DNA from 3 places in the Pseudodesulfovibrio cashew genome. Region 3 is predicted to be linked to each of the others. Evidence: predicted binding sites of a transcription regulator. Region 3 holds the regulator's gene; each other region holds the start of a gene.
What was found. Region 3 encodes sigma-54, which starts transcription at its own class of promoters, with help from an activator protein. Its sites were predicted from a motif close to CTGGCACGGNNNNTGCTT; they were not measured.

Region 1 (9,847 bases), 1.2 Mb from region 3:
TCGACGGAAACAAGACCATTCCGCACTACGCCCTGAAGCGGGACATTCCCCAGGAGTACGTGATCAAGGGCGACGGCTCGGTCCCGGCCATCTCGGCCGCATCCATCCTGGCCAAGACCTTCCGCGACAGGCTCATGGTGAAGCTGGCCGTCCGTTATCCGGGCTATGGCCTCTCCAAGCACATGGGGTACGGCACCAAGGCGCACATGGAGGCCATCCGCAGCCTGGGGCCGTGCCGTCTGCATCGCCTCACCTTCCGGGGCGTCAGGCCCGAGGAGAAGCCTCAGGCGCAGGCCTGCCTGTTCTGATCAATCCGTTTCGTGATAGGTGCCGGCGAAGCCTCGGATGGCATCGGCGTGGTTGTTTCGTCCGTTGTGGCAGCGGCGGCAGGTGTCCAGCACCGGTTTGCCGTCTCTGCCGGGCGTAGCGATGGTTTCGGCGCTCTCTTCTTGGATGTGCTCCCTGCCCGGACCGTGGCACGCCTCGCAGCCAACGCCGAGCTCCGTGTACCGCTTCTCGTAGGGGTTGCACCCTGTCAGATGGCACATGCCGCACCGCTGGCGGTAGTCGCGTCCGCCCCAGCCCGGCTTTCGGTTCCATCTGTGCTTGTCGAAACGGTATTCCGCAGGCAGGACGCGCCAGTCCGTATCGACGAAAGCCGCCTTCCTGTGCAGGCCCACCACCAGAAAGACGTCGTCCGCCCGGAGCGGGCTTTTCCCCCAGTCGCCGGGCAGGGCCGCGAGGTCCCGGCGGTAGCGGACGAAACGCGCCTTGAGCGTTTTGGACCACTGTTCATACTGCGTTTCGTGGCACTGGGCGCACGCCTTGGAGCCCGCATATGTCTCGGGAGGGGCCGTGGCGACGACGCCTTCGTTTCTGATGGAAGCGGCATGGGCGCTGGCCGCCGCCAGGCAGAGCAGCAGGCAGGAGAGAAGCATACAGTTGCGCATGGGGCCTATCCTACATGCCCCGGTACTCTGCGCAAAGCCCTTTTCCATGCTTAACAAACAGGCCCTGTCCATTTACAATGCAAGGGATGCAGACGTGGATTCTCCATATCGACATGGACGCTTTTTTCGCCTCCGTGGAGCAGCTCGACAACCCGGAACTGCGGGGCAAGCCCGTGGCCGTGGGCGGGACCTCGGACCGGAGCGTGGTCTCGGCCGCCAGCTACGAGGTGCGCAAGTACGGCGTGCGCTCGGCCATGAGCGTGGTCAAGGCCCGCCAGCTATGTCCGGATATCATCCTAGTGCCCGGACGAATGGCCCGCTACAAGGAGGTCTCGAGGCAAGTCATGGGCGTGCTGGCCGAGTTTTCGCCCACGGTGGAGAAAGCCAGCGTGGACGAGGCCTACCTTGATGGTACCGGCCTGGAACGGCTCTTCGGCCCCATCGACGAGGTGGGCCGGCAGATCAAGGCGCGCATGGCCGAGGTGACCGGGCTGACCTGCTCGGTGGGCGCGGCCCCGGTCCGCTTCCTGGCCAAGATCGCCTCGGACATGGACAAGCCAGACGGCATGTTCATCATCCATCCCCATCAGGTGGAGGACTTCCTGCGCACCCTGCCGGTGAAGAAGATTCCCGGCGTGGGCAAGAAGCTGCTCGACATCCTGACCCGGCTTGGCGCGCATACCTGCGGCGACGTGCTCAAGCGGGACCGCGCTTTCTGGGAGGAGCGGCTGGGCAAATACGGCGCGGCCCTGCACGACCGGGCGCGGGGCATCGACCCCAACGGCGTGGTCACCACCTCGGCGGCCAAGAGTTGCAGCGCGGAGAACACATTTCACGAGGACACCACCGACCGTGCGGTACTTACCCGTTGGCTCCTTGCCCAGTCCGAGCGGGTGGGCGCGGACCTGCGCCGCCACGGGTACAAGGGTCGCACCGTGACCCTCAAGGTCAAGTTCGCCGACTTCAAGCAGATCACCCGGTCCCTCTCCCTGGATTCACGAACGGACAACACCGCTGTCATCTTCGAGACGGCTTGCGCGTTGTTGAAACAGGTGGAGCTGAGACGCGCGGTGCGGCTCATCGGAGTGGGTGTCTCCAATTTCGAAGGCCGCAGCCGCCAGGTCACCCTTTTCGAGGAAGCGCCCCGGGCCAGTGAGGAAACAAGCGGCCTGGACAAGGCGGTGGACGCCGTGCGCCATCGCTTCGGCTCCAAGGCTGTCACTCGCGTGGATTTATTGGGTTTCAAGAAAAATAAAGAAAATGAATAAGTTGAGGCTATGCTGTTATAATGTCCCATTGGCCTTGCCAATGGTATGAAAGATTACTACATAGTTATTTCGAAGCACGTAAAAAACGTCTCCGGCGGGTTAGGGAGACACACCCAACATAGCATATGAAAATACTTAATTATAATGGCGCCTTGAGCGCTCGTTTTGTGGTTGCCCTGCTGGCGCTCTTCGCCCTTGCCTTCCTGGCCGTTCCGGCCATGGCGGAAGACGAAGAGGGGATCATGGAGGTCAAGCTCTCCAAGGAGCCTGCCGCCCTGGACAAAACCGTGGAAGGGAGTCTCGACTATCTTTTCGAGGTTTTGGAAAATCCCTCCGCCTCCTTTGACGCAGCCAGGCTCGATCCCATGCTCGACCTGGTGGCCAACGGCCAGGAGGACCCCAAGGACATCAAGCCCGCCCGCCGCTTCGGTGGTAACGGCATTCTGCTGAGGCGCGAAGTCTCCTCCGACCTGGAGACGATCATGCGCTACTTCTACAACAAGGATATCCCCAACTTCCTGCTCTGCCCGGCGGTGCTCCGGCTCTCCGGCTGGCACAAGGGCAGCGAGTTCCTGGAGCGCAAGACCCCCCTGTGGGACGAACTTGGCAATCTGGACAAGCCGGTCCTGACCCGCGGCAGCGAGTTCGAGGTCTGCACCCCGGACTCCTTTGGCGAGGCCTACTTCCGCTATGACCTGAACCGGCTGATCGTGCTGCTCAAGTACCAGGGCCGCAACGTGCTCATCTCCATCTCGGAGCAGGCTGACAAGTCCGACGTGGGCCGCAAGGGCGCCATCCTTGATGACAGCCAGTGGGATTATTTCTATTCCGGCATTGAAGGCCTCAACAAGGGTATGATCGGCTGGATGGACACCTACATGTACAAGTCTGCGTCCGTGCTCATCTTCGTGGAGCAGGACAAGGAGGCCAAGCAGTCCACCACCTTCCTGTTCAAGTGGCTCAAGGCCGGCTGGGCGGGCATGAACGTGGTCAAGCGCACGCACATCTACGACGGCACCCTGCGCTACGCCCGGAGCCTGATCAAGGTCCTGGAGAGCCCGGACCTGACCCCCGTCGAGATGACCGAGGGCATGCAGAGCGTGGCCCGGTTGAGCAAGCCCGAAATCGACTCGCTTATCGACCGGTACGCCAAGAACTTCGAGGCGCGCTTCAAGGACGACCCCAAGCTCAAGAAGAAGGAATACGCCAAGGTCATCGCGGACGGCGGCTATGCCGGCGTTCTGGATGCCGATGCGCGCAAGTCCGTGGTCTACCTGCAGAAGCTCAAGTCCATGCTCGGCATGGAGACCCTCATCGACGTCAGCGCCTCGCCGCTGGCAAAAAAGGGCGACGAGGCGGCAGTCGGTTCGGACAGCTAGCCAACCCGCGCGAACATCGTTATGCTGACGGCGCACCGCATATTGCGGTGCGCCGTTTCTTTTTTGCGCGGGAGGCGTTCATGAAGACCAGTGAAAGCGATGCCAAGTTCAAGTTCTGTCCGCTGCTCAAGACCAGCGACGACAAGATGAAGATGTGTCAGGGCTCCATGTGCATGATGTGGCGCTGGGTGCCGGACGAAAAGGGCGGCGACACCGAGGAGGGCTATTGCGGCCTGGCCGGAACGCCCTGCGCTTCCCTCAGCTGACCCGGCTTGCCCGGCCTGCCGGTTCGTGGCACAAGTGAGTCATGCCGAAGCCGTTTCATTTCAAGCTCGAAAGGGTCCTGGACTACCGCACCCAGCTGGAGGATCAGGCCAAGTCCGAACTCGCCCGCGCCCAGCACGCCTTTGACGAGCAGGCTGCCGTGGTCGACGATCTGCTGTCGCGTCAGGCCGCCCATCTGGCCAGCGAGGCGGAATCGCGCAAGTCGGCCAACGACATGTGGCTGTGGCGGCAGTACAAAGAGGCCCTGGAACGGGACGTGGCGGATGCCCGGTATCGCCTGAGTGAGTTGGAACTCAAATTGCATGATAGCCGCGAGAAGGCGGTGGCACGTTCCAGGGATCGTAAACTCCTGGAGAAGCTCAGGGAAACCCAAGCCAGGAAGCATCATGAAGAAGAAAGCGCCAGAGAAGAGAAGGAAAACGATGAAATGGCAACGCTCCGCCACCAATCTCAAGATTTCTAGGGTCCTGGCCAGTCTTGTTTTTCTGGCCCTTTTGAAGCTCGCCGTGTTCGGCATGCTCAGCGTCGATTCCGTGACGCTCAAGGTCATGGAGACCGTCATGCCCGACGACGTGGCCGTGGCCGCCGAAACCGGGACCCAGTCCACCACGCCCATCGCGGACAAGGCCGATTCCGAGGCGAATCGGGCCACAGCACGGGAAACCGAGGCGGACAAGCAGGCCGAAGCCGTGCGCACCGAGCAGGACATGCCCTCCGAATGGAAGGCGCTCAAGCGCAAGGAAGAGGAGCTGGCCGTCAAGGAGCGCACCCTGCGCGAGATGGAGGCCTCCATCAAGGCGGAAGCCCTGCGCGTTGAGAAGATGCACGCCGAGATGCGCCAGATGCTAGACGAGGCCAAGGAAATCAAGGACAAGCGCGTCAAGCAGTTGGTGGACATGATCTCCAACACCAAGGCCAAGAAGGCCGCCGAGATTCTCCAGACCATGGAGACCGAGCTGGCCGTCAAGGTTTTGTCAGGCATGCGCGGACGCCAGGCGGGCGAGATCCTCACCTTTGTTGAGGCCAAGAAGGCCGCCGAACTCTCCGAGCGTCTGACCAAGCTCCAGATTCCCTTCATGGACGGCAACCAGTAGTCGTTCACCCACGAAAGTAAAAAGGCCGTCCACCCGGACGGCCTTTTTTTTATGAATTTTCATCTCGAGCCGCCTCCGCGAAGCGGCACCAGAAAAAATGAATTGGTCTAGAAGCCGTGCTCGCGCAGATAGTCCATGGTGATGCCCTTGGCGGGCGTAGCGGGGTCGTCCTGGGCGGTCCAGGGCGCGACCATGCGTTCGACGTACTTGCCGATGACATCGGTCTCCATGTTCACCTTGCGGCCCGGGGTCCAGCCGGAGATGGTGGTGGCCTTCTGGGTCTCGGGGATGATGTTCACCTCGAGCCAGTCCGGTCCGCAGTCGTTGACGGTCAGGGAGATGCCGTCCAGGGCCACCGAGCCCTTGGGGATGACGTATTTGCCGTGGGCTGCGGGGAAAGTGAGGCGGTAGATGTTGGACTCGCCCGCGGGGCGGACCTCCGCCACCTCGGCCAGTGTGTCCACGTGTCCGGCCACGATGTGTCCGCCGAAACGGTCGCCCATGGCCATGGCCCGCTCCAGGTTGGCCTTGGAGCCCACCTTGAGATCGCCGAGAGAGGTGACGGACATGGTCTCGCGGCTGGCGTAGGCGGTAAACCATTTCTCGCCGAAAATTTCCACGGTCAGGCACGTGCCGTTGACGGCGATGGATTCGCCCAGTTCGATATCCGGGAGATCGAAGAGCGGTTCGATGCGCAGGCGTGTTTCCGCGCCCCGCCTTTCGACCGACGTGATTCGGCCCAAGCCCATGACCAGTCCTGTGAACATGATGATTCCTCGTTTGGTGCGTCGTTGCCCGACGTTGTAGCAGGGTGCGCTACGGGTGTAAATCGCGCCCCTATAGCGGGCGCATGGTCAGCAGCATGTCCGGTCCGGTGCGCTCGCTCTTGATGATGCGGAAGTCCATGGTGTCTTCCATGGTGACGTCCTGGCGGCCGAAGTAGGAGGACGGTGCCTGGTTGTCGCCGAGGATGCGCGGGCAGACGAAGTGGATCAGCTCGTCGGCCAGGCCGTGGGCCACGCACTGGAGAGCGAAGCGGCCGCCTCCTTCGATCAGGGTGGTGTAGCAGCCCAGGGAGTAGCGCAGCCGCTCGAAGCCCACGGACAGGTTGAAGCAGCGGGGACCGCCCGGCAGGGGCCAGACGCTGGTGCCACGCTGGCGCAGCTCGTCGGCCAGGGTGGTGGAAGCGGCGGCTTCGGTGGTCCACAGGATCACTTGTTCAGGTCTATCGCGCAGCAGGGTGTAGGCATCCGGATTGTCCGGCAGCCGCGAGGTGACGACCACGGCATAGGGCTGGCGAAAATCCGGGTCGAGCCCCGGAGCCCGGCAGGTAAGGCTGGGGTTGTCGGCGCGCAGGGTGCCGCCGCCCACTACCACGGCGTCCACGCGGGCGCGCAGTTCGTGCACGCGGGCAAAGGATTCCGGGCTGGAGACGGGTTCGGGCCTGAGGTAGCGGGAGGCGATCTTGCCATCCAGGGTGGCGGCCATCTTGATGATATTGAATGTGGAGTGGGAACTCTGCCAGAGCAGGAAATCCGCGATGAGATCCCGGCACTCCTCTTCGAGCACGCCGGTGATGACCTTGATGCCGTGCTCCTCGAGTTTTTCCACGCCACCGGCGGCCACGGGGTTGGGGTCGCGCGTGCCCACCACCACCTTGGCCACCCCGGCCTCGATCAGGGCCTCGGTGCAGGGCGGGGTCTTGCCGTGGTGGTTGCACGGCTCCAGGGTCACGTACATGGTCATGCCGCGCGGGTCCACGCCCTTGCTCCGGGCGTCGGCCAGGCACTCACGCTCGGCGTGCAGCGCGCCGTACCGGGTGTGGTAGCCCTCGGCCACGATGGTCCCGTCCCCTTCGGAGGTGTCCACAAGCACGGCCCCGACAGTGGGGTTGGGCGCGGTCGGGCCCTTGCCCTGTTCGGCCAGTTTGATGGCCCGGGCCATGAAGCCCTGGTCCCTAGAGAAATTTGCCCGGCATGAAAACATGGTTCACTCCGGCTTCGTCGAGCATCTGCTCGGACAGCTCGTCAGGGTAGTTCTCGGCGTAGTAGATGTTTTTCACTTCGCAGTTGATGAGCATCTTGGTGCACAGGATGCAGGGCTTGGTGGTGCAGTATATGTCGCAGCCGGTCAGGTCCAGGGAGTGGGTGGCCGCCTGGATGATCACGTTCTGCTCGGCGTGCAGCCCCCGGCAGAGTTCGTGCCGCTCGCCGGAGGGGATGCCCATCTGGTCGCGGAGGCAGCCCACGTCCTCGCAATGGGCTATATTGGTGGGCACGCCGTTGTAGCCGGTGGCCAGGATGCGCTTGCCGCGCACGGCGATGGCTCCCACGGCGCGGCGGGTGCAGGTGGAGCGCTGCGCCACCAGGTGGGCGATGCGCATGAAATATTCGGGCCAGGGCAGTCTGTCGGACATGGTGAATCCTCTCGCGCTATGATTTTGCCGGAAAACCCGTCTATCACTTCTTGGAATGAAAGGAAATCCCCGGCGTCGCGCCGTTGCGAACGGTTTTCCTCTTTTGAAACGAAAAAAGGGAAACATCCATGGGCGTTTCCCTTTTCTGATGGCACCCGGACCGGGCGCCGCACTAGATGCCTCAGCCTCCAGGCGAACATCCGCCGCTCCCTGCGGTCGGCATGGGGCCGAGCCCGGTGGCGCCGCCATCAGTCTGGACGGCGCAGGCGCTCATGAGCTTTTCGACCTGAGTGGAGCCGCATTTCGGGCAGGGCGGCAGTTCGTCCTGCGAAAAGACCAGCTCCTCGAACTCTGCGCCGCAGGCGCGGCAGCGGTACTCATAGATGGGCATGATGTCCCCTCGTGTAGTTGATGGTGAATGGCCTGAAAAAGATGGGGTCGGAATCCGCAAAGTCAAGCACGTTGCACTTGCACTTGTTACACAAAATGTGCAATATCGAGTGCATCAAGTTGCACAAAACTGAGAGTGCAACCGGTTCTTTGAATTGGTAATGTTTCAATTGAATCAGCCTGTTACAGTGTTTGGCACGTCCTATGCTTTGGCCATAGCAAGAAGACACCAGCACACTCTCTTCTTCCTCTGGCAAAAACATTTTTAACAACAGGAGACTGTATCATGACAAAGAAGAACATTACCATTACTTCCCTGGCGGCGGTGCTTGTCCTCGCCATGTCCGCCTTCGCCTTTGCCGGCCCCGGCTATGGGCGTGGTGGCTGCGGCGGTCCCGGCTACGGCCAGGGCGCTGCCTACACCCAGCTGACCCCGGAGAAGCAGGCCGCCGTGGACAAGATCTACGAGAAGTACGACGGCAAGTTCGACGAGCTGCGTACCGAGATGTGGACCAAGCGCGCCACTCTCCAGGCCATGATCAACGGCGGCAACGCCGATGAGGGCAAGATCGGCAAGCTCACCACTGATCTGACCAACCTTCGCGACAAGATGTGGGACCTGCGCAAGAGCATGTCCGATGAGTTGGTCAAGGAGACCGGCATCGAAGGTTTCGGTTACGGGTATGGTCGTGGCGCCTGCTCCGGTTTCCGTGGCGCAGCACGCTCCAACGGCGACTGCCCCGGCTACGGTCAGGGTTACGGTTCCCAGCAGGGTCGCGGCTACGGCCGAGGCATGGGCCGCATCTAGCAACGTATTTCCGCATTAACCCGGAAAACAGGATAGGGCGGAGCGGTCATTCACGGGGAATGCCGCTCCGTTTGCTTTGCCTCGGGGTGCGAATATAATGGACGGCAACAGTCAGAGACTACAGCAGATATCCATGTTAGGACTGGTTGTGTAGGAATCATTTTACTCCCGGAGGTTCGCATGTTGCGGAAAATAACGTCCCTCACGTCATTTCTTTCCTTCATCGTCACTCTGATCACCAGCGTCGTGCTGTACATCATCCCGCAGGGACGCGTCGCCTACTGGGCGAACTGGCACCTCATGGGGCTGTCCAAGGATCAGTGGGACGACATCCACATCACCGTGGGCACCCTGTTCGTGGTCGCGCTGCTGCTGCATATCTGGCTGAACTGGAAACCCATCATGGCCTACATGAAGAACCGTGCCCGTGAGCTGGTGGTCCTGACCCCGGCCATGGTTGTCAGCGTGGTTCTCACCCTGTTCGTGACCGTGGGCACCCTGTTCGACCTGCCGCCCATGAAGCAGCTGCTCGACGTGAGCGCCTCCATCAAGGACGACGCCGTGAACACCTATGGCAACCCCCCGTACGGCCATGCCGAGCTGAGCCCGCTCAAGAAGTTCTGCGGCTTCCTCGGCTATGACGCGGACAAGGCCCTGGCCGCTCTGAAGGCCGCCGGATACGGGCCGGATATTTCTCTCAACAGCCGGATCAAGGACATCGCCGCAACCAAGGGCGTCAGCCCGCAGATGGTCCTGAACGCTATCCGCGGGGATCAGGGCGGCGATCCGTTCCTCTCCCTGCCCGCGAATCCGCCCGAGGGCACCGGCAGGCTTAAGCTCACCGATCTGGCCAAGTCCTTTGGCCTGCCCATGGACAAGGTCCTCTCTCGCCTGGCAGCCAAGTCCATCCAGGCCGACGAGACCATGACCATGAAGGAAATCGGAAACAAGAACGGGCTCAGCCCCAAGGAAGTCTACGGCGCGTTGCGCGCAGAGTAGCGTCATATGGAAGTTCATTACAGCGGAAGAGAAAAAGGCCCCCTGGTCGCCCTGGTCCTGGCGCTCATCGTGCTCGGCCTGGGCAGCCTGTATCTGACCTGGCGTTCCATCGCGCACCAGCGCGAGATCGTGCAGGATCACATGATCATGACCGGAGCCTCCATCCTCCGCGGGGTGGACAACAACATCATGCGTATCGTGCGTAGCCTGCGAATGAATCCGCAGGCTACGCCTCTTTTCCCGGCCATGGCCGAGGAT
Region 2 (9,847 bases), 110 kb from region 3:
GCTGGAACAGTAGCAACCGCCTCATCCACGGCATGCGCGCCATGAGAGCAACCCCCGGCAACTTCCCAGCTGGGAGGCTGCAGCACATCCTGTTGTCCTGGCGTCTTACCAACTTCGGCCGGAGTTGAAACTGTCGCCCTCCAGATGATTTTGGTAAATAATTCCTAAAAAAGAATGCGAGGCGGTTGCACAAAAATATCCGAATACATATTGTGACATGTACTCATACCTGACTGAACATAAGGAGCCACAATGTATTTCAAGCAGATCACCACTCCCGGCCTCGGCTGCTTTTCCTACGTCATCGGCTGTCCGGCCGCACGCGAAATGGTTGTCGTCGACCCCAAGCGGGACGTACAGGACTACCTGGATATCTCTCGTGAAGAAGGCATGAAAATCACCCATGTTATCGATACCCACGTCCACGCGGACCACGTTTCCGGCACACACGAACTCAAATCACTGACCGGATGCGACATCATGGTCTACGAGACCTCGCCGGTAAGCTATGACTTCACTCCCCTCAAGGAAGGCCAAAAACTGGTGGTGGGCAACGCCGGACTTGAGGTCCTGCACACGCCCGGCCACACGCCCGACGCCCTCTCCCTGCTGGTCACGGATTTCACCCGCGGCGACGAGCCGTGGATGATCCTCACCGGCGACGTGCTGTTCGTAGGCGACATCGGACGGCCCGACTTGGTGGGTGACGCCAAGCTCGATGAGCAGATCGACAACCTCTACAACACGCTCTACATCAAATTCCAGAAATATCCCGACAGCCTGGAGGTCTTTCCGGCCCACGGTGCGGGCTCCCTCTGCGGGCGTGGCATGAGTTCCAAGCCCAGCTCCACCCTCGGGTTCGAGCGCCGCCACAATCCCATGCTCGGTTTCGATTCTTACGAGTCGTTCCACCTGGCCATGAGCCAGAATTTCCCGGCACGCCCCAAATCCTTCACGCACATCATCTCCACCAACGCGGGCGGTGCGCCCCTGCTGGAGCGCTGCCCTCTGGACAGAGCCATGGAGCCTGCGCGTTTTGAGGAACGGATGCTCGACGGAGCCGCAGTCATCGACGTACGCGACGCCGCCGCCTTTGCCGGATACCACATCCCCGGTTCCATCAACATCGGGTTCGAACCCAGCCTGGCCAACTGGGTGGGCATGGTCGTGGACCCCAAGGCGGACCTCCTGCTGGTGGTCGAGTCCAAGGAAGACTACGATCGCATGTGTATCGAACTCCATCGTATCGGATACGACAACATCTTCGGCTACCTGACCGGCGGCATCCAGTCGTGGGTCTACAGCGGCCGTCCCGTGGAGAAACTGTCCATCGACTCCGCCCAGGACCTCCAGAACTGCCAGGCCGAGAACAAGCCCGTCAGCCTAATCGACGTGCGCACACCGGGTGAGACCGCAGGAGGCGTCATCCCCGGAGCCGTGAAGTTCCCACTGGCCGACATTCTCGACGGCAAGTTCGACCTCTCCGAGGATGACCACCACATCCTCTACTGCGCGTCGGGCTACCGCTCCAACATCGCGGCCTCCTACCTGCAACGGCACGGATTCTGGAACGTCCGCGCCCTGGCGGGCGGTTTCCTCGCCTGGAGCCGGGCCGGATATGAAGTAGAAAAATAACCACTCGTCTCAATGAAAAGAATAAACCCCGGTCATGCCGGGGTTTGTTTTTTGACTCAGCTACCACCTCATTTCTTCGGAAAATTATCCGTGACCGAAACCTTTAAATCCCGAGAGAACCAAAGGGCCGACACATCAGGGTATGTATTGTCCAGAAGCAGTTTCCCCCTGGCAGGCCCCGTAATGAACAGGGCCGTTGCCAGACCGTCAGCCAGCTCGGCGCTTCCGGCAATAACCGTCACCCCGGCGGATCGGTCGGCAGGCTCCATATCCTCCGGATCGATGATATGATGGCGTAGGCTGATCCCGTCCGCTTCCTCCACCTTGACGAACTGCTGATAGTCCCCCGAGCCGCAGACGCCCTTCTCGCGCACGGTCACCGTTACGAACACCTTGTCTTCGCGGGGATGCCGTATGCCGACGGTCCAGTCCCGAGGCCCGAAGCAGTAAAAATCGCCTCCCGCTTCCACAATGCCCGCGCGCACGCCCTCGCTCCTGAGCAGACGCACCGCCCCGTCCACGATGGCCCCTTTGGCGATGCCCCCGAGATCGAGCGCCATGCCCTTGCGTTCAAGCTTGACCCGCCAGCGCCCCTCCTCAAATAGGACCTTGCGGTAGTCCACCAACCCCTTCTTTGACTCGGCAATGGCTTCGTCCAATACATAATATAAAGGGGACGTAGTCAGTGCGCCAACCGTGGGATCAAACACGCCGCCCGTGGCCCGGCTCAAGGCTACGGCCCGACGAATAAGGGAATAGGCCCGACGACTCGGCTCGACGTAATAGCTTCCCGCACCCCGGTTAATACGCCCCACAGAGCCCTCGGGGTCACGGAAATCCAGGTCGGCCCGGGCCGCATGCATATATGCCAGGACCTTGCGGGCGGCATCGTCTGCAGCTTTCCGGCTGTCCGCATCCAGGGTCAGGTGCACCACCGTACCCATGGCCATGTCGGTAAAGCGGTACAACCCGTCGTCAGGTATGGATACTACGTTCAGGGCAGCGTCCACACGGGCGAGGCCCACTATCAGCAAAGTCGCAGCCAGGACCGCCAAGACTCCTTTTGCCCAGCGCGCGAGTTTGCTTACTCCGCCACCGCCTTTACTCCAGAGCAACGGCACGCAGCAAAGAACTCCGATCAAAGCCGCCAGTTCAAAGGCAAGACCGAAGGAGCCAGACCAGGTCAGAATCAGCCCACCCAACAACGGCCCCAGGACAAGCCCCACGCCGGTGGTCGCATGGGCCACGCCGAACACCCGCCCCTGCCCCTGCCTAGTTCGAGATATCAAATTCATGGAGGCGGGCATGGAAAGAGCGGTGCCCAACCCCATGACTGCGCCACTGAAAATAAATGCGGGAATATCAGTGCCGATCCCTGCGCCAAACAAGCCCAGGCTGCTGAGCGTCAGCCCTCCTACGGTGACGGCAACGCCTGAATACCGGGCGGTTAACCGACGGAGGGGAAACAGACCTGCGCAGACCACCAGATTGGGCAAAGCGAAGAGGGCTGCAACGAGCAAGGGCGCCTTGCCTGCCCGCATGGTGAGCAACAGGGGATAAAAGGCAATGAAAAGACCGAGTCCCAGAGAACGCCCGAACACAGCCAGGAGCAGCACTCCGAGCTCCCTCTGGACCGGAGAATTATCTTCGGCGCCTACAGAAGTCCGCTTCGAACGGACCGAGGCTGGCACTCCCGCGAAAACGCACAAATGAGCGACGACCATGCAAGCCACCACCCCGGCCAACACCGGCTCCATGCTCCTGTTCCAATAGAGGAATCCGCCAAGAAGCGGGCCAGTAAACAGGGCGACATTGAACGCCAGCACATGGGCGGCAAACCACCCTTCCTCCGAGCCGGAGGGGGCGCTGCCGCCAAGCACGGCCAGGCCCACGGGACGAATCAGGCCTGAGACACCGCCCAGCACGAATTGGATAAAATAGAGAGCTGATACCGAAGGGTGCGCGACATACGCAAGCGGGGCAAGCGCCCCGATAGCCGCGCCAGCTAGAAGCGGCATGCGCGCCCCGCCACTGTCGGCCCAGAGGCCTCCCAGGGGACCGGCCAGCAGCCGTGCCAGAAAAAATCCGGCGAACCCCGTGCCGAGCCATGCGCCACTCACCCTCGCATCCAGGCTGGCCAACGGCAGGGTAAAGGAGACAAGCGCCATGCCCAAGGCAGCGAAAAATCCGCTCGCGATTATCGCACCGGGCACGCACCGCCGTCCCTGAGATATACTTCCATCCTTCACCGTCATTCGCGATCCTCGAAAAGTTCCGTCAGTCTGACCGGAAAACGCTATTCTTGGCAAGGGGCTATCAGCTCCGCGCTTCCTCTCCGACGTTCCCTTTCACCGAACACATTTCGGTAAGTGGTTCTCTTTGACCGGGCAACGGTAGCAAAAGGGCTTGACCATACAAGCATAAAGAGAGACAAAAATCGTTCGAGAATGAAATCCCCCTCATGCGGTCCAACCTCGGGTCCCGGTCTACACCTCGTCCGGATTGCCCCGTCATTGAGAGAGGCGGATTTCATGTCAAGGCTGCCCGCCCCCGGATGGCGGCTCCCTTGATGTAGCGGTTCAATTACAAACTCGGAGTAGAGAAATGCCCAAGAAGAAGATGAAGACCATGGACGGCAACACCGCCGCAGCACACGTGGCTTACGCCATGTCGGAAACTGCCGCCATCTATCCCATCACACCCTCAACACCCATGGGCGAGATTGCCGACGAATGGGCGGCCCAGGGAAGAAAGAACATTTTCGGCCAACGGGTCCAGATCCGTCAGATGCAGTCCGAGGCCGGCGCGGCAGGCGCGGTCCACGGCTCCCTGGCCGGCGGCGCCCTGACCTCCACCTTCACGGCCTCCCAGGGACTGCTGTTGATGATCCCCAACATGTACAAGATTTCGGGCGAACTTCTCCCCGGCGTTTTCCATGTTTCGGCGCGCGCAGTTGCGGCCCATGCCCTGTCGATCTTCGGCGATCACCAGGACGTCATGGCTACCCGCCAGACCGGCTTCGCCATGCTCTTTTCCAATTCCGTCCAGGAGGTCATGGACCTGTCCCTGGTAGCGCACCTGGCTAGCCTCGAGGCCTCGGTGCCCTTCATGTCCGCATTCGACGGTTTCCGCACTTCGCACGAAATCCAGAAAATCGCGGTCATCGATTACGAAGACATGAAACCACTGCTGAACATGGACAAGCTGGCGGAATTCCGCAAACGGGCAATGAATCCGGAACACCCGAACGTTCGCGGAACAGCCCAGAATCCGGACATTTACTTCCAGGGCCGCGAAACCGTCAACGCGTACTACGACGCCATCCCGGACATCGTCGCCGATTACATGAAGAAAGTGGGCAAAATCACCGGGCGCCGCTACAAACTGTTCGACTACGTAGGCCATCCCAAGGCAGACCGCATCATCATCGCCATGGGTTCCGCGTGTGAAACCATCGAAGAAGCCGTCAACTACCTTAACTCCACGGGCAGAAAGGTCGGCCTGGTCAAGGTCCGCCTGTTCCGCCCCTTCTCGATCAAGCACATGCTCAGGGCCATCCCGAAGACGGTCAAGAAGATCGCGGTCCTCGACAGGACCAAGGAGCCCGGCTCCCTTGGTGATCCGCTCTACCTGGACGTCTGCGCCGCGTACGCGGGCAAGGCCAACGCACCCAAGATCGTGGGCGGCCGCTACGGCCTGGGCTCCAAGGAGTTCACCCCGGCCATGGCACAGGCGGTTTACGACTCGCTGTCCAAACCGAAGCACAACTTCACCGTGGGCATCCTTGACGACGTCACCAACCTCTCCCTCTTCGACTGCGACTGCGTGGACACCACCCCCGAGGGCACGGTCCAGTGCAAGTTCTGGGGTCTCGGCTCCGACGGCACCGTGGGCGCAAACAAGCAGGCGATCAAGATCATCGGTGACAACACCAACCTGTACGCCCAGGGATACTTCGCCTACGACTCCAAGAAATCGGGCGGCATCACCATCTCGCACCTGCGCTTCGGCAAGAAGCCGATCCAGTCCACCTACCTGATCACCCAGGCGGACTACATCGCGTGTCACAACCCGAGCTACGTCAACCTTTACGACGTGCTTGAAGGCATCAAGGACGGCGGCACCTTCGTGCTCAACTGTCCCTGGACCGCTGCGGACATGGACGAGAAGCTCCCCGCAGCCATGCGCCGGACCATCGCCGAGAAAAACCTCAAGTTCTACACCGTTGACGCGGTCAAGATCGCGGGTGAAGTCGGCCTGGGCGGGCGCATCAACATGGTCATGCAGACCGCCTTCTTCAAACTGGCCGACGTCATTCCCTTTGACAAGGCTGTGGCCCTGCTCAAGGGCGGCATCGAGGCCGCTTACGGCAAGAAGGGACCGAAGATCGTCGAGATGAACAACGCCGCAGTGGACAAGGCCACGGACGCCATCATCGAAATCGAAGTCCCGGCCGCCTGGAAGGACCTTTCCGACGACAAGCCCAAGGCCAAGAAAGAGCCCGCCTACGTCAAGGACGTCATGCGGCCCATCCTGGCCCAGAAGGGCGACACCCTGCCGGTTTCCGCCTTCTCCCACGACGGCACCATGCCCCTCTCCACCTCCAAGTACGAGAAACGCGGCGTTGCCATCATGGTCCCCGAATGGATCGTGGACAACTGCATCCAGTGCAACCAGTGCGCCTTCGTTTGTCCGCACTCCGCCCTGCGTCCGGTGCTCGTCACCGACGAAGAGCTGGCCAAGGCTCCCAAGACCTTCGCCACGCAGGAAGCCAAGGGCAAGGACGTCAAGGGCATGCACTACCGCATGCAGGTCAACTCCCTGGACTGCATGGGCTGCGGCAACTGCGCCGACATCTGCCCGGCCAAGGAAAAGGCGCTGGTCATGAAGCCCACCGCCACCCAGACCGTCGAGCAGGTTCCCAACTTCGATTACACCGAAACCATCGGATACAAGGACGCCTTCGGCCGTGATACGGTCAAGGGCAGCCAGTTCCGCCAGTCCCTCATGGAGTTCTCCGGAGCCTGTGCGGGCTGCGGCGAGACCCCGTACGTCAAGGTCATTACCCAACTCTACGGCGAACGCATGGTCATCGCCAACGCAACCGGCTGCTCTTCCATCTGGGGTGCATCCGCACCGACCTCGCCTTACTGCACCAACGTTGACGGCCACGGCCCGGCCTGGGGTAACTCCCTCTTCGAGGACGCAGCCGAGTTCGGCTTCGGCATCGAGATGGCCACGGACCAGCGCCGCACCCACCTCGCCGATCTGGCCAAGGCGGCAGCAGAAAACGAGACCGGCGAGATCAAGACCGCGCTCACGAATTGGCTCGAAGCCAAGGGCGACGCCGAGGGCTCCAAGACCACCGGCGACGCGCTTAAGGCCGCTCTCAAGGGCACGCGCAAGAAAGCGCTGCGAGAAATCGCCGACATGTCCGACCTGTTCACCAAACAGTCCGTCTGGGTCTTTGGCGGCGACGGTTGGGCCTATGACATCGGCTACGGCGGCCTGGACCATGTTCTGGCCTCCGGCAAGGACATCAACGTCCTGGTCATGGACACCGAAGTCTACTCCAACACCGGCGGCCAGTCCTCCAAGGCCACGCCGCTGGGCTCCATCGCCAAGTTCGCCGCAGCAGGCAAGACCACGGGCAAGAAGGACCTGGGCCGTATGGCTATGACCTACGGCTACGTATACGTGGCCTCGGTGGCCATGGGCGCCAACAAGCAGCAGTTCCTCAAGGCGGTCAAGGAAGCCGAGGCCTACCCCGGCCCGTCCCTGATCATCGCCTACGCCCCGTGTATCAACCAGGGCATCAAGAAGGGCATGGGCAAGACCCAGCTCGAACAGAAGCTCGCGGTCGATTCCGGCTACTGGCCGCTCTACCGCTACAACCCGGAACTGGCCGACCAGGGCGAGAACCCGTTCATCCTGGAATCCAAGGCCCCGGACGGAACCCTCCAGGAATTCCTCTCCGGTGAAAACCGCTACGCCATGCTGGAACGCTTCTACCCCGAGTTCTCTCAGGAATACCGCGAAAAGATCGAAAAGGATCTCAACGACCGTTACGAGACTCTGAAACACATGGCCGAAGGCGCCTGCGAAGAAAAGTAGATCACTCTACTGCCAACGTTAATAATAAGGGGACTCCGGCGCTGCCGGGGTCCCCTTGTTTGTGCCTCTCTTCCCTCCGCCACAATCGATGACAACCACCAGGGCAGCAACGCCATCTATGGCTGTTATTCAACCTTACCTATGTTAACTTTTTCTACACGCAGGGACGAATCTCTTTACACTTCTTAATAAACGCTATTGCATAAAAACCACAACAGCCTAAAATTACTACCTATATACTTTGGCACATAGCTTGCTTAGCAAATTAAAACCAGGAGTATACCAATATGAAAAAATTTCTCTTCTCAACCATATGCAGCGCCCTGGTACTTTTTGCCGCCAACGCGTTCGCATACCAACAGGTGTTTTTTGGTGAGGATGAAGGTGTGGGAGAATCAACTGCTTTGGGAGTATGGAACAACGCCCAAGCTGCAGAAGCCAATTTTCTCAGTCATTTGACCGGCACCGGCACGGAAGACTTCGAGAGTTATTCCGACGGCACCTCAGCTCCCCTGGCAATTTCATTTCCGGGAGCCGGAACCGCAACCCTGACGGGCGGTGGAGAGATTAATTATGTTTCCGCTGGGTCGACCAACAATTACGGACGATACGGCACGTCCGGTGATTACTACTGGGATGCGGACTCAGATGATTTCATCATCAACTTCGACACCCCTGTGGCCGCTTTCGGCTTCTACGGCATCGACATTGGCGACTTCAGCGGCCAGTTGAGCATTTTTGCCGGAGCCACAGAATACGCAGTCCCGCACACCCTCGGCATAACCGGCGGTTCGGTTCTTTTCTGGGGCCTTATCGACACAGACAACCCTTTTACTTCCATTACCTTTTCCAATCTCGGAGGGGGCTCATACGCCGACGCATTCGGTTTCGACGACATGACCATCGGGTCTGTTGAGCAAGTCTCCGAAGATACCATCGGCTCCGTTCCCGAGCCGTCCACGTTCGTCCTGCTCGCGGCAGGCCTGCTCGGCCTTGTAGGCATCGGGCGCAAGCGCATTCTCGGCTGACACCAGACATCAATCAAAGACAAAGGGCGTCCACCAAGTGGACGCCCTTTGTCTTTGGACGAAAGCTGCCTCCACCCCTCGTTTATCTTGTCACCCCACTCCGCTCCGGGTACATTGTCTACCTGATGCAAACACAAAAAATAACAGCACCCACCCTGAAAACAGGGCACAAAAAAAGCCCGGCCGAAGCCGGGCTTGGTAGTCTGAGTGGTGGGTCACCAAGGAATCGAACCTTGAACCTCCGGATTAAGAGTCCGCTGCTCTGCCAATTGAGCTAGTGACCCACTCGGTGCCGCGGGTTGCCCTCACGACGGAGAGATATCTATAAGCCACGGTCACATTTGTCAACAACAAATTTTCACTTTTTTCACATAGGATCGAAATGAAGCTAACCCGGCAGATTACCATACTGTTTATAACGCTCATCCTCTGCCTCGCCTGGACCCCGGCCAATGCGCAAATTTCCCCCTCCAGCCTGCCGCTGGATATGCCCATGCACGCATTCAGAACAGAGGCTGGCGAGACCGTCATAACTCTCTCTCTGGACATGGAGCCGGACTGGTACGCCTACTCCAATGTTCCCGGAGAGATGGGCAAACCAACCCAGCTAACCGGGACCACGGCGGACGGCAAAGACCTTACCGTGGTCTACCCGAAAGGAGTCCGCAAACCGGATACGTACGATCCGTCAATCATGGTCAACAAGTACCTGAGTGGAACCAAACTTTTCATCATCCTGCCCAAAGGAGGGACGCTTCCCGCCTCCCTGCGGCTGGAGTTGCTCCTCTGCCACCCAACCAAATGCGTCCCGGTACGCCGTGACCTGACCTTCGGCGAGGGTATAGACACGGCTTCGCTTCCCCCTGCCGAAAAACAGGAGTGGTGGCCCGCATACCAGACTCTGGCATCGACAACCTCCGACAAAGCCTCCCAAACCGAAGCCCTTCCCCCTGAAGAGGAAACATTCGCGACATGGGACTTCTCCCCCCGGTACCTGCAACCAGGTCTCGAGGTAACGGGCCTGCTGTCCGCTGTGCTCATGGGACTGCTGGCAGGACTGATCCTGAACA
Region 3 (9,847 bases):
GGGGCCGGAGGTGGTCACGTCGCCCAGCTTGTGGTGGTCGACGACGGCGACGAGCTCGCCCTTGTCCAGGTTGTCGATGGTCTGGGAAATGTCGGTGTGGTCGACAAGAATGATCTGCTTGTCGGTGGCATCGGTGACGATTGCGGGAGCGGCAAAGCCGAACTTCTCGAGCACGAAAGCAGTCTCGGGAGCAATTTCGCCCTGGGTGATAGCCTCGGCTGCCATACCACGTTTGGTGTACAGATCAGCAGCGGCAAGCGCGGAAGCGACGGTGTCGGTATCGGGGTTTTTGTGTCCTACTACCAGAATAGCCATATCAAAGTCCTCCTAATTAAATTACTCCTGTCAATCAGGAAAATCACACTCGAAAGTAGAATGTGCCAAATATCACAATCTGAATCGTCTGCCAAGCTAAAAACGACCAAAAAACATGAAAATAGCGATGAGCGTAACCCCCCCCATCAGGACTCCGTAGGCCCGGCGCAATCGCAGGGACATCAAGCCTCCAAGCATGGCGGCTACCCATAGGTGGGGCCATGTGATACCAACCGAGGTCAGGAATGTGGGGTACAGGGAAAAAAGGGTCTCAAATGTGAATTTCAGAACAAGGGTGGACGCCAGGAATAAGAACCAGGATACAGCAAAGGTTCGAAGCAACGCCTTGAGTATCAGCTGGGTAGGAACAACCGGACTAGCTGGATCTCGAGACCAATTCAGCAGACGATTGTACCCTCCCCTCTCCTGATCACGCAACAATCCCTCGGCCTTGGCCCCGAGCCACGCAAGCGGCATGCAAGCGAACAGAATGCCCATGATGCGTGCCGGATGTTCAAGCCCGAAATAGGTGGTGAGGGAGAGCGCCGCCAGAGTCGCCGCAGTCAGATGTGGTGGGATATATGTTCCGACCGGGATAAGATCGAGCCAAAAAAGCTCAAAGAAAATTGCTATATACAGGCTTGTCGTCATATCGCCGGTGAATAGCCCCCACAACAGGCCAATCACAAGCGGGCGTTCAAGAAGACCTATGCTCAGCGAATAGCGGAACAGGGAAAAGAGGGCAAAAAAAAAGCGACCAGCCCGAACCAGACATTGGGATTGGCAAGTGTCATCAGAACCTCACCTGAATCGGATCATTGGGCACACAGCGAAAATCAAGTGAAACGCCCTTTCTGGACAACTGCTTGAGGCAGCTTTCATCATCGTCGGACAGGGCCACACTTGGCGAAATCTGTTTCTTTCCGGGGCTGTAGTGAACATTGCCTATGTTGAGCGACTGGAAATCAAATCCGCTGTCGTAGGCTCGCTTGGCATCCGGACAGCTAGAAAAAAGAACCAGAACCGATGCAGACTCCTTGCCCGAAAAAATGGCCTGCATCTCACCGGCCAGGTTCTCAATCGAGACAAATCGGCTGGTGACGCTCTGCGGAATAGCCAAGGACATGATTTCCTGTTGCAACGCGTCAACGGAGAGCTCGTCGTTGGCGACGATCACTGTCTCAGCCCCTGTATACGGCAACCAAGTCTCGATGATCTGGCCATGGATGAGCCGGTTGTCTATACGCACGAGTGTCATGGGTCTGCTATTTTCTGGTTTTTTTCCGCAACATGGCACCCGCAACCTTGATGCCCTGCACACCTGCGGATTTGGCGTTTTCCGCCAGTGCGTCCAGGTTCATGGCGCGGGCTTGCAAGGTCGCCACGAGCATGGGCAGGTTGACGCCGGTGATCACTTCAAGGTTCTCATCGTCCATCAGGGAAAGCGACATGGTCGTTGGAGAGCCTCCGAAGAGATCGGTCAAAACCATCACTCCCCTTCCCTTTTCCACGGACCGGATGGCCTTCTGGATGGCTTCCATGGTTTCGTCCACGCCGAGTTCCACATCAACCCCTATGGCCAGGCAATCATCCTGAGGGCCGAGCACCATCTCGGCGGCCAGGAGCAAAGCCTGACCGAAATTGCCGTGGGTAACCACCACCACGCCGACCTGCGGCTTGTTTTTCTTCCGGTCCTTGTCGGGCATACTCATCCCAATTCCATGTGTCTGTGTTCAATGGTGACTGCATACCCTTTTTCCCGGAGGGTCGCCAGCACCGATTCGGCGACCGAGACCGAGCGGTGCCTGCCGCCCGTGCAACCGAGGGCCAGGGTGATGCGATACCGCCCCTCGTCCGCATACAGGGGCAACATGTATAAAATAAATTCCAGAAATTTCTTGTTGAATCCCGCGCCGACATCACTGCCCAGGACATAATCCTGAATGGCCTTGTCCTGACCTGAGAGTGGACGCAGTTCTTTTTCGAAATAGGGATTGGGCAGGAAACGCAGATCGAAAACAAAGTCCGCCTCGGTGGGGACACCATATTTGAACCCGAAGGTGATGATGTGCACGCGCATCCCCTTCCCGAGCTCCTTGATGGCCGTCCACTTTTCCTGAATTACCCGGCGCAGGTCGTGCACGGAGTATTGGGTTGTATCCAACACCAAGTCCGCATTTCTGCGGATGGGCTCCAGGAGTCCCCGTTCCTTTTCCAAGGCCTGCTCAAGGCCAAGGGACTGACTTTCCAGCGGATGCAGTCGACGCGTGGTTGCGTAACGGCGCACCAATTCAGTCTGCTTGGTTTCGAGGAAGATTACCTGGGGGCTGACGCCAATCTCGGCCAGTTGCTCAAGAGCCGCGTTCCAGCAATCGGTGAATTCCATCTGGCGCATGTCCATGCCCAGGACGAGCCCACGATATTTGGAATCCTGATTGAAAATAAGCTCAGCAATTTTGGCGGCCATACCAGCCGGCAAGCCGTCGATGCAAAAGAAACCGAGATCCTCAAAGACCTTGAGGGCGGTACTTTTTCCGGAACCGGAAAGACCGGTAACCACAACAACGGGGAAATTGCGTGCAGAACTCAACAGATCGCTTCCTTCATCGGATTAAACGTCCTGAAGCAGGTTCCACAACTCGTCCCGCCCTTCGGCTTCCAGAAAACGCTTGCGGAAGGCCTCATCTTTGAGCACACGGGAAATCTGCGCCAGAATGCGCAGATGAAGCCCGGCCATCTGTTCCGGGGCCAAAACAAGAAAGAAGATGAAACACGGCCTGTGGTCCAGGGCCTCGAAGTCGACGCCCTCGGGACTCCGGCCCGCCACCACGATGACCTTCTCGAGGTTTTCCAATTTGCCGTGGGGGATGGCGATGCCGTCGCCGATGCCGGTCGTACCGAGCCGCTCCCGATCAAGAAGGACACGGACCGCATGGTCCGTGTCCACTTCGGGTTCGGTTTTGCCCACAGGGGCTATGAGTTCCATCAGTACCCCCGACTTGGAATCGGAGGTGAGGTTGGGAAGGATGAGATCCTTCACCAGGTAGTCACCGAGTTTCATAATTAGTGTCCAGGATCGATCAGGCCGTAGTCGCCGTTCTTCCGCTTATAGATTACGTTGACACCCTCGGTCTCCGCATTGAGGAAAACGAGGAATTCATTATCGAGTGAATTGAGCTGTTCCGCCGCCTCGTCCACGGACATGGGCTTGGCCTCGTAAGAGTCGGTGCCCACAATGGTCGGGCCGGAAACGCCGGCTGTCTCCTCGAAAGAGAGGAAGTTCATCATCACCTTGTTGCCCCGCGCCTGCCGGGGGCGATCCTTCATCTTTTCGCGCATCCTTCGCAGTTGCGCCTCGAGCTTGTCGAGCACCATGTCGATGGTGGAATACATGTCTTCGGAGTCTTCATATGCCGATATATGGATTGCGTCCGCGTTGAGAATGACATCTGCCTTATGGCGGAACTTGTCGACCAGCAGGTTCACCTGAAGATCGGCCTCGGAGTCGGAAACGAACTTGGCCACCTTTTCAAAACGCTTCTGCGCATAACCCTTGAGATGATCAGACGGGTCGAAGTTCTTGAAAGTGAAGCTTATGTTCATACTCTACCTCCTGGTTATAAGTCCAACAAGATCAGAAGTATTGCTTGCGCTTTGAAGATGAGGCGATACCCATTGCAGAACGATACTTGGCGACGGTGCGCCGGGCGATGTTAACATCCAGCTTCTCCTTCAGTATCTCGCCGATTTTTTCATCGCTCAGTGGTTTCTTCGCATCTTCCTCGGCGATCATCTGCTTGATGAGCGCCTTGACGCTTTCCGAACCCACCTGGGAACCGTCATTCAAATCCAGCGCACTGTTGAAGAAGAACTTCAACTCGAAAATACCGTGCGGCGTGGACACATACTTGCTTGTGGTAATGCGGCTCACCGTGGACTCGTGCATCTCGATATCTTCGGCAACCTCCTTAAGTATCAATGGTCTGAGCTTGGTTACGCCCTCTTCAAAGAACTCCCGTTGAAAACGGACAATACTCTCAACTACTTTATACAAGGTTCTTTGGCGTTGGTACAGACTTTTCATCAACCATGCGGCAGAACGCATCTTTTCCTGAAAATAGTCCTTTTCCTTGTCTTTGGCGCCTTTCATGGAATCCATGTAAAAAGAATTCATCTGCAAGCGAGGCAGACCATCCTCGTTGAGAATGATCACGAACTCGTCGCCGTACTTGTAGACGAAGACGTCAGGGCTGACGTAATGCGGCTCGGTGGAAGAAAAATTGGTGCCCGGCATGGGATCCAAGGTCTGGAGGAGATCAAGGTATTCCTTGAGTTCTTCCATGGAAATCTTGAACTTTCGCGCCAGGGGCTTGTAACGGTTCTTTTCCAGGTCCTCAAGGTGATCCCTGACCAGCGACTCGAGAATGGGGTCATCGTAACCGAGTACCTCCATCTGGACGAGCAGACACTCCTGAGGAGTACGCGCGCCCACACCAACGGGATCGAGACGCTTGATCCGCTCGATCACGGAATCGATCTCCTCCTCAGTGGCCGAAACCATGGACATGATCTCTTCGTTGGAGGCCTGGAGGTACCCGTTGTGGTCCACATTGCCGATAACGGTTTCACCGATGGCCACTTCCCGTTCGGTAAAATTGGAAAGCCGCATCTGCCAGTTGAGATGCCCTTCAAGTGAGGGCTTGGATGCCAGCCGAGCCTCAAAGGAAAGCCCCTCTTCCGGCACCTCGGAGTCACGAGCCATGGCCTGCTTGGAGGTACTGGAGAACTCGCCCAGGTAATTTTCCCAGTCGGCTGTGCGTACAAGCTCTTCCTCGGCCTGGGATTCGGTCAGGGTTTCCTTCTCCCGAATCTCGGTCTCGGTCTCGGTCTCATCGAGAAATGGATTCTCCATGAGTTCCTGCTGCACCGTTTCCAGAAGCTCAAGACGGGAAAGCTGCAGCAGTTTGATGGCCTGCTGCAACTGGGGCGTCATGACCAGCTGCTGAGAAAGCTTGAGTTGTTGCCTGAGTTCAAGGCCCATAGTTATCAGGCCTCATCCGCGGCAAACGCGCATATATACAATTCTATCTGCAAAATACTTTTTCCATCATTGAAGTTGGATTTCTTGAGATAAACTATGCCACATTGAGAGGAATGTTGCAAGAACATCCTGCTAACTCGTTGTGAGTATTGAATTAAAAGTGGAAGATATGGCACATGAAAGAATTGTACCAACCTTTCATGACGGTGTAAATCACCAAAGGTAAAAAAGGTGCCGAAAAGGCGTTACAGGCGGAAGTCTTCGCCAAGATAGATCTGACGAGCGCGGCTATCCTGCACGATCTCTGCAGGCGTCCCCTCAAGGATGACGGTCCCCTCGTACACAAGATACGCACGGTCACAAATATTGAGTGTTTCCCGAACGTTGTGGTCGGAAATAAGAATGCCGATGCCCATGGATTTGAGCACGGAAATGATCTCCTGAATATCGATGACGGCGATGGGATCAATCCCGGCAAAAGGTTCGTCCAGGAGAATGAACTGAGGGTCCATTATCAAAGCCCTGGCGATTTCCAGTCTGCGGCGCTCTCCGCCCGAGAGGAACATTGCCGCCTGGTCCGCCAGCTTGGTAATGGTGAACATCTCCATGAGTTCCTCGGCCCGGCGCTTCTGGGCCGCGGTATTGAGGGACGTCTGCTCGAGAATGATCTCCAGATTCTGCCGGACCGAGAGCTTCTTGAAGATGGAGCTCTCCTGCGGCAGATAGCTTACCCCCATGCGCGCCCGCTCGTGCAGCGGCTTCTCCGTAAGCTGGGTGCCGCTGAGGACCACCTGGCCGGTGTTGGGCTTGACGATGCCCACAAGCATGTAAAACGTCGTGGTCTTGCCCGCTCCGTTGGGACCAAGCAACCCGACGACCTCCTTGGGGTGCAATTCGAGATTAATGCCGTGCACGACCTCTTTCTGGCCGTAGCGCTTGGAGAGATTGGTGGCGACCAGTCCTGACTGCATCTATTGCACCTTGAGCTTGCTCGGCGCCATGAAGATGGCCTTGACGCGCTGTCCGTTGCCGCCGATCACTTCGCTGCGGTTCTCACGAACGTAAAAATTGATGACGTCGCCGGTCAGGCTGTTGGGACCGTCCTGAAGTTTGGGGTTTTGCTCCATCTTGAGGATCTGCTTGGCAACAAAATAGGTCACGCGACCAGCCTCACCCTCGGACTTGCCCTTCTTGGCCCGGACGTTCCCGTCGGCCACGATGCGGTCGATGGAGTCTGCGGAAAACTTCTTGCCGGTGCTGGACGACAGATAGGCGGAGAGCTTATCTGCCCAAAGGGTCAGGCCGCCGTGTTCCGCCACCACGTTCCCCACGAAGGAAACCACTTTTCCGCTCTCGTCGTAGACCATCCTGTCCGCAGATATCTTCACCGGGATGCGATTGGAATCCACGCCGAGGTTTTCCGTAGCCGAAGGCGGTGCGGAGGCCACGTTTGCCACAACCTCACCCTCTCCCTCGGCTTCCGCCACGACCGGCTTTTCCTCGCTTTTGGGTGCAGCCTGAGGCGCCGCTTCTACCCGTTCGAGATACTTGTCGTTGGCGTAACCGATGGCGCGGGATTCGTCACGGGTGGGTTCGTTTAGATTGAAAACAGCCACCCAGCCCTCCTTGAGAAAGTCGACCTTGACCCGTTGCCCCTTGGCGAGGGTGAGGACGTGCTCCGTCTTGGGAGAACGCCCCTCCCGCACATTCAAGTTGCTTTTGGCGACGCGAATCTCTCCCCAGTCGGCGGCGAGAGCCGCACCGGTGACAAACAGGCCGCATAGCAATGTCAGCGCCATGGCATATATCTTTTTCATCGGAGTCCCGCTCCTTTGTCTACTGGTTGAATGGCAGATCCCGCATTCCGCCGGGGGCCATGAGCGCCTTGACGTCGCCTGCCGCCGTCAATTCCCGGCTGACAAGGTCGATCTCTACGGCAGTGGCCGTCAACGTCATGTCGGGCCGTCGCACCGTCACGCCGCCCTTGAGGTAAACCTTCTTGATAGCTCCCACGTAATCCAGATACTGGGCAACCAATTCCATGTCCCCGAACCGCCCGGTGATGTTGTCGTAGAGCGTCAGGTTATCGTTAGACTGGTCCACCTCACCCCGGTCCGCCTTGACGTAGACCTCCTTGCGGTCTTCGCCGAAATAAGCGGTGAGTTGGGGGCGCGTCACGCCGATCAACTTTCTCTTTTGGTTGTATTTTGCGGTCTTGGCAAGGAGTTTCCATGTCATGGCCCCCTGCTTCCCCTGGACCAGTTCAATGTCTTCAGCGACGATGTCCGCCTGGTTGAGCAACTCCTCACGGCTCATGTCGGCAGTGGACGGAGCCGGTTGTTCCATCACCAGCGGATCACTGAAAAAATAGGTCTTGACCGCGATGCCGATGGTCATACCCACGGCAAAGATGATCAGAATGGAGAGCGCCGGACGCTTTCTCATCTATTCAACCCATTGTTTTTTGGCGTCTTCCAGCAATCCCTGCGCTTCAAGAATGAAGCCGATGGCCTCGCGCACGGCTCCTTCACCACCCTTGCGAGCCGAAACCCAGTCTGCTGCTTCAATGACTTCGGGCAACCCGTTGGGAACGGACAACGCCAGGCCCGCCTTGGACATGACGCCGAGATCGATCCAGTCATCGCCCATGAACGCGGCCTGTTCCGGTTGGATACCCAATGATTCGCACATAGCCAGAAACGGCGCGACCTTGTGGTGATGGCCGGGCGAATAGAGCGTGATGCCAAGCTCACTCACCCGCCGCTCAACCGGCTTCTGGTTCAGACCGGTGATAACTCCGATATGCAACCCGGCCGACTGGGCCAGCTTGATGCCGAAACCGTCCTGGACGTTGAACCGCTTCATGATCAAGCCGTCGTCGCCGAAATACAGGCCGCCGTCGGTGAGAACGCCGTCCACGTCGAGAACGATCAACTTGATGTTTTTCGCCAACTCAAGCGCGCGATCAACCATGATTCAACTCCCAGATCGCCTTGAGCCGTTTCAGCAACGCCTCGGCCTCGTCCAGCGGCAGGCTGTTGGGCCCGTCGCACAGAGCCGTGTCCGGGTCGGGATGGGTTTCCATGAACACGCCGTCGGCTCCGGCGGCCACGGCAGCCGAGGCCAGCACCGGAACGTATTCACGCTGCCCTCCCGACTTGCCGCCAAGTCCGCCCGGCAACTGCACCGAATGGGTGGCATCAAAAACCACCGGGACGTCAAACTTGCTCATTTCCGGAATGGAGCGCATGTCCACCACCAAATTATTGTAGCCGTAAGTAGAACCGCGTTCGGTGAGCCACACCCGGTCATTGCCCGAGGCGCGGACCTTGTCCACCGCGTTTTTCATATCCCACGGCGCCAGGAACTGCCCCTTCTTGATGTTGATCACCCGCCCGGTCGCGGCGGCCGCCACCAGCAGGTCGGTCTGTCGGCAGAGGAAAGCGGGGATCTGCAAGACGTCCGCAACCTCGGCCACGGGCGCGGCCTGCTCGGGGTGATGGATGTCCGTGACAACGGGCAACCCGGTCTCACGCTTGACCTCGGCCAGTATGGACAATCCCTCGTCCATGCCCGGCCCCCGGAAACTGGTCACCGAAGTGCGGTTGGCCTTGTCGAAAGAACTCTTGAAGACCAGCGTAAGCTCGAGCCTCGCCGCGATGTCGGCCAGCGTGGCCGCCGTACGCAGCACGATTTCCCGGCTCTCAATGACGCACGGTCCGGCCAGAATGAACGGACCGGACCGGCTTACGGCATATAAATCTTTATTTGCCAACTAGTTGCCCCTCTTCTGCTTATCCAGCTTGGCAGCTTTGATGAACTCGCGGAACAACGGATGCGGCTTCATGGGATTGGACTTGAATTCGGGATGGAACTGACAACCCAGGAACCAGGGATGATCAGGGTATTCCACGATCTCCACCAGGGATTCGTCCGGCGCGGTGCCGGAAAGGATCATGCCGTTTTCCTCGAAGGCTTCGATGAACTTGTTGTTGAACTCGAAGCGATGGCGGTGGCGCTCGTCGATGTTGACGGTCTGGTATGCGGCGTGGGCCACCGTGTCCTTCTTGAGCTTGCAGGGGTAGGAACCCAGGCGCATGGTACCGCCCTTATCCGATTCCTCATCCCGGACTTCGGTCTTCTTGGTACGGAAGTCGAACCACTCCTTCATCAGGTAGATGATGTTGTTGTCAGTGGTCGGATCGAACTCTTCGGAGTTGGCATTCTCCAGTCCGATGACGTTGCGCGCGAACTCGATGCAGGCGCACTGCATACCCAGACAGATGCCGAAGAACGGGACCTTGTTCTCTCGGGCGTACTTGATGGCCAGAATCTTGCCTTCCACGCCTCGGGAGCCGAAACCGCCGGGAACGAGAATACCATCCAACCCCTTGAGTTTCTTTTCAACATTCTTGGGCGTGATCTTCTCGGAGTTCACATATTCAAGTTCTACTTTAACTTCATTGGCAACGCCGCCGTGCACCAGGGCTT

Region 1: GM415_RS08110 (periplasmic heavy metal sensor) is a predicted target of sigma-54. The motif match lies at 7,975-7,992, and genes of this name have one in related genera.
Region 2: GM415_RS13140 (PEP-CTERM sorting domain-containing protein) is a predicted target of sigma-54. The motif match lies at 7,991-8,008, and genes of this name have one in related genera.

What each region holds. Positions count from the first base shown of each region.
Region 1 covers NZ_CP046400.1:1,797,871-1,807,717, forward strand. Annotated here, with positions in the region: gene GM415_RS08055 (ribonuclease HII) at 1-308, shown strand, start outside; gene GM415_RS08060 (multiheme c-type cytochrome) at 309-950, opposite strand; gene dinB (DNA polymerase IV) at 1,037-2,218, shown strand; gene GM415_RS08070 (hypothetical protein) at 2,344-3,597, shown strand; gene GM415_RS08075 (hypothetical protein) at 3,678-3,863, shown strand; gene fliJ (flagellar export protein FliJ) at 3,905-4,345, shown strand; gene GM415_RS08085 (MotE family protein) at 4,305-4,976, shown strand; gene GM415_RS08090 (riboflavin synthase) at 5,084-5,743, opposite strand; gene ribD (bifunctional diaminohydroxyphosphoribosylaminopyrimidine deaminase/5-amino-6-(5-phosphoribosylamino)uracil reductase RibD) at 5,814-6,962, opposite strand; gene GM415_RS08100 (deoxycytidylate deaminase) at 6,934-7,392, opposite strand; gene GM415_RS08105 (FmdB family zinc ribbon protein) at 7,574-7,783, opposite strand; gene GM415_RS08110 (periplasmic heavy metal sensor) at 8,069-8,590, shown strand; gene GM415_RS08115 (DUF4405 domain-containing protein) at 8,771-9,589, shown strand; gene GM415_RS08120 (two-component system sensor histidine kinase NtrB) at 9,596-9,847, shown strand, end outside.
Region 2 covers NZ_CP046400.1:2,892,121-2,901,967, reverse strand. Annotated here, with positions in the region: gene GM415_RS13160 (hypothetical protein) at 1-13, shown strand, start outside; gene GM415_RS13155 (MBL fold metallo-hydrolase) at 253-1,635, shown strand; gene GM415_RS13150 (MFS transporter) at 1,704-3,890, opposite strand; gene nifJ (pyruvate:ferredoxin (flavodoxin) oxidoreductase) at 4,240-7,749, shown strand; gene GM415_RS13140 (PEP-CTERM sorting domain-containing protein) at 8,037-8,777, shown strand; tRNA gene GM415_RS13135 (tRNA-Lys) at 8,986-9,061, opposite strand; gene GM415_RS13130 (protein-disulfide reductase DsbD family protein) at 9,271-9,847, shown strand, end outside.
Region 3 covers NZ_CP046400.1:3,002,999-3,012,845, reverse strand. Annotated here, with positions in the region: gene GM415_RS13700 (manganese-dependent inorganic pyrophosphatase) at 1-315, opposite strand, end outside; gene GM415_RS13695 (PTS sugar transporter subunit IIC) at 412-1,086, opposite strand; gene GM415_RS13690 (PTS sugar transporter subunit IIB) at 1,109-1,573, opposite strand; gene GM415_RS13685 (PTS sugar transporter subunit IIA) at 1,581-2,027, opposite strand; gene rapZ (RNase adapter RapZ) at 2,024-2,905, opposite strand; gene GM415_RS13675 (PTS sugar transporter subunit IIA) at 2,927-3,376, opposite strand; gene hpf (ribosome hibernation-promoting factor, HPF/YfiA family) at 3,379-3,918, opposite strand; gene rpoN (RNA polymerase factor sigma-54) at 3,950-5,356, opposite strand; gene lptB (LPS export ABC transporter ATP-binding protein) at 5,602-6,327, opposite strand; gene lptA (lipopolysaccharide transport periplasmic protein LptA) at 6,328-7,173, opposite strand; gene lptC (LPS export ABC transporter periplasmic protein LptC) at 7,193-7,801, opposite strand; gene GM415_RS13645 (KdsC family phosphatase) at 7,802-8,329, opposite strand; gene kdsA (3-deoxy-8-phosphooctulonate synthase) at 8,322-9,131, opposite strand; gene GM415_RS13635 (CTP synthase) at 9,132-9,847, opposite strand, start outside.